One region of the Streptococcus sp. Marseille-Q6379 genome, then DNA from elsewhere that is predicted to be linked to it. Evidence: predicted binding sites of a transcription regulator. Region 1 holds the regulator's gene; the other holds the start of a gene.
What was found. Region 1 encodes NrdR, which represses ribonucleotide reductase genes. Its sites were predicted from a motif close to ACACNATATATNGTGT; they were not measured.
Positions count from the first base shown of each region.

Region 2: a site for NrdR is predicted at 2,399-2,414, ahead of nrdH (glutaredoxin-like protein NrdH). Genes of this name have one in related genera too.

Region 1 covers NZ_CBCPLV010000001.1:278,384-282,826, reverse strand. Annotated here, with positions in the region: gene dnaI (primosomal protein DnaI) at 1-534, opposite strand, end outside; gene ACWPVZ_RS01485 (DnaD domain protein) at 538-1,713, opposite strand; gene nrdR (transcriptional regulator NrdR) at 1,710-2,189, opposite strand; partial or broken gene ACWPVZ_RS01475 (HAMP domain-containing sensor histidine kinase) at 2,311-3,840, opposite strand; gene ACWPVZ_RS01470 (response regulator transcription factor) at 3,837-4,443, opposite strand, start outside.
Region 2 covers NZ_CBCPLV010000001.1:766,425-770,867, forward strand. Annotated here, with positions in the region: gene nrdE (class 1b ribonucleoside-diphosphate reductase subunit alpha) at 1-1,976, opposite strand, end outside; gene nrdH (glutaredoxin-like protein NrdH) at 2,067-2,291, opposite strand; gene acnA (aconitate hydratase AcnA) at 2,623-4,443, shown strand, end outside.

The DNA.
Region 1 (4,443 bases):
TTCGGAAAGTTCATGAGCCATAGCAGCCAACATGAAGGATTTTCCAACCCCCATGTCTCCGTAGATGTAGAGGCCTTTCTGGTCTGGACTAGGGTAATTCGCCACAAAATCCACGAGACTCTCAAAGGTATCCACACGCGCCACATCATCTAGAGCAATATCCGCAAAGGTAATCTTACGATAAGACTGAGGCAGACTCACCAAATTAATCCGTTTAGCGATAGCCTGTTGTTCTTGTTGCTCTTTGAGCTGACGCGTCTCCTTATAGGTCACATCAGCGTAGCCTTCATTCATGGTCAGAATCGGCTCATACCCTTTGGCAATATAGGAGGCATCACCTTCTTTGACCTTACGGCATTCCACCAGGAATTGATTAAACTTAGGAAGACTACGTTTGATTTCATCCTGGCTTAGGCTATGCTCTTGAATAAAGCTAGCCACTCTTGGATCCGTCAAAATTTGCTTCGTTAAATCTGTTGCATTGCCAGACCCATGATGCCCTGTTCGGTTTAGGGTTTGTCCAACTCTTTCCATAGGCTACTCCTTTCCTTTTTCTAGTTTTGCCAAAGCCCGACGTCTAATTTCATCCAATTTAGCCTGATCAGCCTGACTGGTTTGATTATCATAATCTGGATTACTCCAGCTCGGCACATTTGTTTTCTTCTTAGAATCAGCTTTTGCTTGTTGTGATTTCTTGTTGTAACCACTACGCAAAGCTAAAAGCCCTTGTTCGGCAGTGAGGATATTCTTAAAGTCAAAGTCGTTAGCAAGTTTAGAGATATACTCTCGATTCACATTCGTCGAACGTGTCCGTCCCAAACTGTAGGCAACCATGAGGTTAATGACCTCATCCAGAAAGCCTCTTTGTGCCAAATCTGTGAGAATCTTCTTCTCAGAATTAGTCAAAGCACCACCAGGACCCTTGGCACTTTGTAGATAATCAATAGGCTTTTCGGACCTAACCGCCTTAAGAATTTTTTCTTCAGTCTCCGTCAAAGCAGAGTCACCACCTAATGTTTGAGCTTGAGCCTGCTCTAATTGCACCTGCATACGCTTGACAATAATCTGGTGGTTGACGGCTGTCTTTTTAGCTAAGAGATAGGTATCATACCAATTCATGCCATGAGTCTCAGACAATTTATATATTTCTGGCACATCTGTCTTTTCATCTGTAAATACAAGCCCATCAGCCTGCATACGATTCCTAAAACTAGTTAAATCAAATGAATTTTTAGGCTTGATTTCAGACACAGACTTTTGAGCCAAACGCTCATCGGTAAAGACATCCGAAAAACGTTTAGATAAATCTTGCAATCCTTGGAGACCTGCCGGTTTCAAAGCGTCTACTGCTGGTTCACTAATCTTTTGCTCTAGAAGTGAACTATAAACGGCATGTTTTAGAAACTGCTCAATTGTTAAGGGAGACTTAAGCTCTATCACATAAAACCCTTGAGGTGACTGGTAAAAGGCCAAGAGATCTACTGCTGTCAGAACCGCCAGTGCTTCTTGAAGGGGCTGCATTCCAAAGTTAAGGTGATTCAGAATAGCCGCAAACTTATGGCGGCGATTACCATTGTCATAAAAAGCCACGAAATACTGGTAGAGAGCGTATCCCTCACTCCCAATAATGGGATAATAGCAACGCATTAAACTTGCCTGATCGGGAACGATTACCTGATTACCAACATAGACAAATTCTTCAATAGGTCTCATTTTTTAGACTCTTTTTTCGCACGTACAGTCTTGGTGATTTCTTGAAGCAACTCTTCAATCTCATCAACATCTTTGAAAGAACGGTAGACACTAGCAAAACGTACATAAGTAATTTCATCAAGGTCAGCGAGTTCTTTCATCACTAAATTCCCAATGACATCACTATCAACCTCTCCATCATGGTTACGGCGAATATTTTGCTCAATACGGGTGATGGCATTTTCGATATCCTCACTAGAAACCGGACGCTTCTGAGCACTCATCAAGATACCATTGAAAATCTTATCGCGAGAGAATTGTTCACGAGTACCGTCTTTTTTGACAACCAAAAGTGGAACTTCTTCCACTCGCTCAAAAGTTGTAAAACGAGCATGACAAGAATCACACTCACGACGACGACGAATGGTATTCCCATCCTCTGCCTGACGGCTATCGATAACACTAGATTTATTATGTTGACATTTTGGACAACGCATGCACTTCACCACCAATCTTTGAAATTCGGTACTCTATTTTACCATAAAAACACATAAAAAGCACGCCCTAAACGAGGCGTGCTCACGACCAAGAATCACTCTAAGACTCTTATAAATTGATTTAAAGCTCAAGTTGAGGTGTCGTCGTTTCTCCATCCGCAAATGGAATGTAAAGGTCGAAACGTGTTCCAACACCAAGTTCAGAACTAACATTAATACGGCAGCGATAAGCTTCCACAATTTAGTAAAGGATTGACAAACCAATACCAACACCAGATTGCGTTGTCGTACGATTACGTGCCTTATCTGAACGATAGAAACGTTCAAAGATATGCTCAATATCTTCTTTAGAAATCCCTTCACCATTATCTTGTACTTGTACCAACATTTCATCTTCCAGAGCCTTAATTGTAACCTGGATTTCCTTGTTAACAGGAGAATACTTGACCGCATTATCAATCAAAATAGTAATCGCCTGTTCAAAGTGTTGGCTGTAAATCTGTGCTGGACGCTCTGAGCTCTCAAAATCATTGAGATAGAATTGGTAATCTTCATGCAAGACACGGAAGTTACCAATAACCGTACGGATTGAAGAATTCAAATCACACGTATCATTTCTATGATTTTCAAATGATCCTTTGACACGGATAGAATCCAACATATCATTAATCATAATCGTCATACGGTTGGCCTCGTGACTTGCAGCCTCAAGACTCTCCTCAAGAATCTCAGGGTCATTTTTACCCCAACGTTGCAAGAGGTCCATATGGCCCTTGATAACCGCAATCGGCGTACGTAATTCATGACTGACGTCACTCAAGAAACGCATCTGCATCTGATTATTTTCTTGGATTTTATCCATCATACGGTTAAAGTTAACCGCCAAATCACCAATTTCATCGTGACTTTCAATCTTAGAACGAAGTTCCAAATCACTTGGCGAATCGGTGATAACTCCCATCGTTTCGTGCAACTGTCTCATCGGACGAAGAATAGATGTCAAGACAACCACAGTTGCTGCGATAACTAGGACCGTCATCCCCACTTCTAGGAAAATCAATAAGAAAATCAAACGCTCTTTCAGAGCATAGTAGAATTCCAAATCATGGAAAATCTGGGCATAACCAACGATGGTCTTTTTATCCTTACCGTAAATTGGAACTTGTAGTAAGAAACCACGCTTTCCTTTATAGGACACTGACTTCAGTTTGTTTACTTCAGACATGCCTGGAGGAGAGTCTGTGTTTTCCTCAGAAGTAAAGATAAACGTTCCCTTTTTGTCATAAACAAAAACAGATTGGTTAGAAAATAATTTATTAGAAATTGCAACTTGACCATCCAAAGAGTGCTTTTCAGAAAGCACACCATTAATGATTGATGCATAGATATTTTTAGGCGAATAAAGGGCCGCTAAAAGCGGTTCTGGACTCAACTCTTCATCAGAATCCCAGTCCTTTTCGATATAAGTAACAACTTTCGAAATTGTGTTATTTACATTTTGACGTTCACGTTGCAAAAGAAGCGTATTGGCCGAGAAAACAACAACCAGAGTGAACATCGACAATACAAGAAAGAAGACCACAGCAGTTGTCATGGTCAACTTTTTTCTAATGGTTACTTTACCAAATAATTTATCTTGTAATTTACTCATTTTTCACGGATAACGTAACCCATTCCTCGCACTGTTTGAATGTATGATTCCTTACCTGGAACATCGATTTTTCCACGCAAGTAACGAATATAAACGTCTACAACGTTTGTTTCGATTGCATCATCATATTTCCAAACTTGAAGCAAGAGTTCCTCACGGGTCATCACTTGGTTCATATTGCTCAAAAGTGTGTTCAACAAATCAAACTCACGTTTTGTCAATGGAATTGCTTCATCACCACGAACAACTGTACGGTTTTGAACATCCAATTTCAAATCACGATAAGTTGACGCTTTAGCTGGTGCATTCTTAGCAGCTTCGATATCTTGGCGACGGAAGGTTGCACGAATACGTGCCAATAGTTCTTCAATCGCAAAAGGTTTTACAATATAGTCATCAGCACCACGGTCCAAACCAGCAACAATGTCCATGATTGAATCGCGGGCTGTCATCATCATAATATAAGTATCTTTTTCTTGTTGGAGACGACGTGTTACTTCAAAACCGTCCATCTCAGGCAACATAAGGTCCAAGAGAATAAGATCGAAATCTTTCTCGAGTGCCATTTCAAGTCCTTCACGTCCGTTGTCTGCTGTCACAACG
Region 2 (4,443 bases), 490 kb from region 1:
AAGAATAGGGTTAATGACAAACCTTGATCAACGTGTTCAGTCGCAGCGGCATAGACGTCGATAACTTTACGCATGTCCATGTCGTAGGCTGAAGTGTAGAAAGGAATTGTGTCTGTTGAAAGACCGTTGGCCGGATAGTAAATTTTTCCGATTTTCTTTTCTTGACGTTCTTCAATACGTTGTGTGATTGGATGGATAGAAGCAGAACAGTCATTAATATAAGAGATTGAGCCATTTGGTGCAACAGCCAAACGGTTTTGATGGTAGAGTCCATCTTTCTTAACGAGTTCACGTAGTTCTTCCCAATCTTTGGCCTGTGGAATGAAGTGACCATCGAAAAGTTCTTTGATACGGTCAGATTTAGGAACGTATTGGCCTGTAACGTATTTATCAAAGTAAGAACCATCAGCATATTTTGATTTTTCAAAACCGACAAAGGTTTCTTGACGTTCGCGGGCAATATTGTTAGATTCAACCAAAGTCCAGTAGTTCATAAGCATGAAGTAGATATTAGTGAATTCAACAGATTCGGGGCTACCATACTCGATATGGTGTTTAGCAAGGTAAGAGTGAAGCCCCATAGCTCCTAAACCAAAGGTATGAGCTTGTTGGTTACCATTTTTGATGGATGGTACAGCATCAATACTTGAACTATCTGTAACAAAGGTAAGTGCACGTGTCATAGCCTTAATCGAACGTCCGAAGTCAGGAGATGTCATCATGTTAAGGATATTAGTTGATCCAAGGTTACATGAAATATCTGTACCGAGTTTGACAAACTCTTGTGCATCGTTAAGTTCACTTGGTGTTTGAACTTGGAGAATTTCAGAACAGAGGTTGGACATGACGATCTTACCATCAATTGGGTTGTGTCGATTGGCTGTATCAACATTGACAATATATGGATAACCTGATTCTTGTTGGAGTTTAGAAATTTCAGTTTCTAGCTCACGTGCATTAATCTTGGTTTTTGTAATATTGGGATTGGCAACTAACTCATCATACATAGCTGTAATATCAATGTAGTTATATGGTTTACCATACTCTTTTTCGACTGAGTAAGGGCTGAAGAGGTACATATCTTCATTATTACGTGCCAACTCGTAGAATTTATCTGGAACTGTAACACCAAGTGACAGTGTTTTAACACGCACCTTCTCATCAGCATTCTCTTTCTTAGTAGAAAGGAAGGCAAGGATATCTGGGTGGAAAACATCCAGGTAAACAACACCAGCACCTTGACGTTGGCCAAGTTGGTTTGAGTAAGAGAAGCTATCTTCGAAAAGCTTCATAACAGGTACGACACCAGAGGCTGCCCCAGCATAACCTTTGATAGGAGCACCAGCTTCACGTAGGTTAGATAGGCTAATACCTACCCCGCCACCAATACGAGACAACTGGAGGGCCGAGTTGATAGAACGTCCGATAGAATTCATGTCATCCGTTACTTGAATAAGGAAACATGACACGAGTTCACCACGACGGCTACGTCCAGCATTTAGAAATGAAGGAGTAGCAGGTTGGTAACGTTGGTGAATCATTTCGTTAGCAAGGTCACTAGCAAGGTTTTCATCACCATCAGCAAAGTAAAGGGCGTTGAAAAGAACGCGATCTTCAATACTTTCGAGGTAAGACTCGCCATCGTTTGTTTTGAGGGCATATTGTTGGTAGAACTTGTAGGCTGCCATGAAAGATTGGAAGCGGAATTTTTGAGAATGAATTTCTGCAGACAACTTTTCGATGAAAGCAGGTTCGTATTTACCGATGAATTCAGACTCGATATAATCGTTCTCAATCAAATAATTAATTTTATCTGTGATGCTGTTGAATGCCATTGAATTTGGCTTAACGTTTTCAAGGAAGAAGGCACGAAGTGCTTCTTTGTCCTTATGCAAAGGAATTTGACCGTTAACAGGACGGTTAATTTCGTTGTTGAGGCGGAAGTATGAGACATCGCCAAGATTTTTTAAAGACATAATACAGATACCAGGCTCAGTTTAATAGTATATTAAGGTTAAAATATTAAACTAAGCAAACAAGTTCCTTTCTATTTAAAAACTTGATAATTAAAGGATTTCTTTAAGTTTAGTCGGTTGAAAACCTGAAAAGACGATATCGCCTGCTTCAATAACTGGAGCAGCAGTGAAACCAAGACTTTTTACGTAATCGATTTTTTCTGGTTGTTCATCAATGTTGATTTCTTCGAAATCAGCACCTTCCTTTTCCAAGAATTTTTTAGTCATTTTGCACTGCATGCAGTTGTTTTTAGAAAACAATGTAATCTTTGCCATTGCAAATACTCCTTTATAAAAAGATTTTAAGTGACTAGGAGTCACTTTTTCAACTCTAATAGAATACCCAAAATATTGGGAAAAATCAAGCTAAATATCTTAAGGAAATACAATATTTTGTGTTTAGTATTGAAACACAACCCTATATCTTGTGTTTCAAAGGCTTTTTTAAGTTCTCTAAATTAAATAGAATTTGTTTATGAAAATGGCTAAAAAAGAAATATCTCACCATAAATGTTATGTAATATAACATCAAAATGCCGATTCTATTTGTTTTTTCAAAAATAACAGTGTAGAATAAAGAAAATTTTTAACTAATGGAGGTTCAAGTATGCAAGAATACTGTTCAAATCTAACTGTAAATGGTAAGACATTCTCTTTCTATGATCTCGAAAAAGCAGCAAAATCTCATGATGTTAAGGTCGGAGAACTACCTTATACCATTCGAATACTACTTGAAAGTCTCCTCAGAAAAAAAGATGGTGTCGATGTTAAGGAATCTCACATTTCTGATCTAATAAAATTTCCGAATTTTCCAACAATTTCTGAAGTACCTTTTAAACCAAGTCGTGTTATCTTACAGGATTTTACAGGGGTTCCTGTTGTTGTTGATTTAGCTTCCATGCGTGATGCTATAGTGGCTAATGGTGGTAAAGCCGAATTTATTAATCCCGAGATTCCAGTAGATTTGGTCATCGACCACTCTGTCCAAGTTGATTCATATGGATGTGATACTGCTCTTGAAGATAATATCAATCTAGAGTTTAAACGTAACAACGAGCGCTATGAATTTCTTAAGTGGGCCGAACAATCTTTTGAAAATTACCGTGCGGTTCCACCAGCAACAGGGATTATTCACCAGGTTAATATTGAATTTTTGAGTGATGTCATTATTGAAAATGATGGGCTCCTATATCCTGACTCTATGTTTGGTACAGATAGTCACACGACTATGATTAATGGTATTGGCGTTCTTGGTTGGGGTGTTGGTGGAATTGAAGCTGAAGCAGCTATGCTAGGTGAAGCGTCTTATTTCCCAATTCCAGAGGTTATTGGAGTACATCTGACAGGAGAGCTGCCTAAAATTGCCACAGCAACAGATTTGGCTCTCAAGATTACTCAGGTGCTTCGTTCTGAAAATGTGGTTGGTAAATTTGTTGAGTACTTTGGACCTGGCTTGAAGAGTTTATCTCTAGCTGACCGTGCTACTATCGCTAATATGGCACCGGAATATGGTGCGACTTGTGGTTATTTTCCTATTGATGACGAGACTCTTAACTACATGCGTTTAACTAATCGTGATGAGGAACATATCCAAGTCACTGAAGCCTATACAAAAGCCAATCATCTTTTCTATGATCCAAGTAAAGAAGCCAAGTATACTAAGATTGTTGAAGTCGATTTGTCATCTATTAAACCTTCTATCTCAGGTCCTAAACGTCCACAAGATTTGATTCTCTTATCTGATGCTAAGCAAGAATTTCAAGATGCAGTGGTACGTGAAGCAGGTGTCCGTGGTTTCGGTTTGGATAATGAAGAGTTAGCAAAAACTGCAAAAGTTGATTTTGAGGATCATTCAGAAACAATTCAAACGGGTCATGTTGCCATTGCAGCAATCACATCATGTACCAATACCTCAAATCCGTACGTTCTTATGGCAGCCGGTCTTTTAGCCAAAAAAGCGGTTGAGAAAGGATTAAAAGTATCTCCAACAGTCAAGACATCTTTGGCACCGGGTTCTAAGGTTGTTACTGGCTATCTCAAATCTTCAGGCTTGCAAACCTATCTAGATAAGCTTGGCTTTAACTTGGTAGGTTATGGTTGCACAACTTGTATTGGTAACTCAGGAGATTTACGTCCTGAAGTGGCTAAGGCTATTGTAGACAATGACCTCCTAGCGAGTGCTGTATTGTCAGGAAATCGTAATTTTGAAGGGCGTATTAATCCACTTGTTAAAGCGAATTTCTTGGCTAGTCCACCATTGGTTGTTGCTTATGCCTTGGCTGGTAACACGAATATTGATTTGACAACTGAGCCTCTAGGCTTTGACGACAATGGTCAAGCTGTTTATTTAGAGGAGATTATGCCATCTCGTGATGACATTGAGACTTATGTTGATAAATACGTCACCCGTCAACTCTTCCAAGATGAA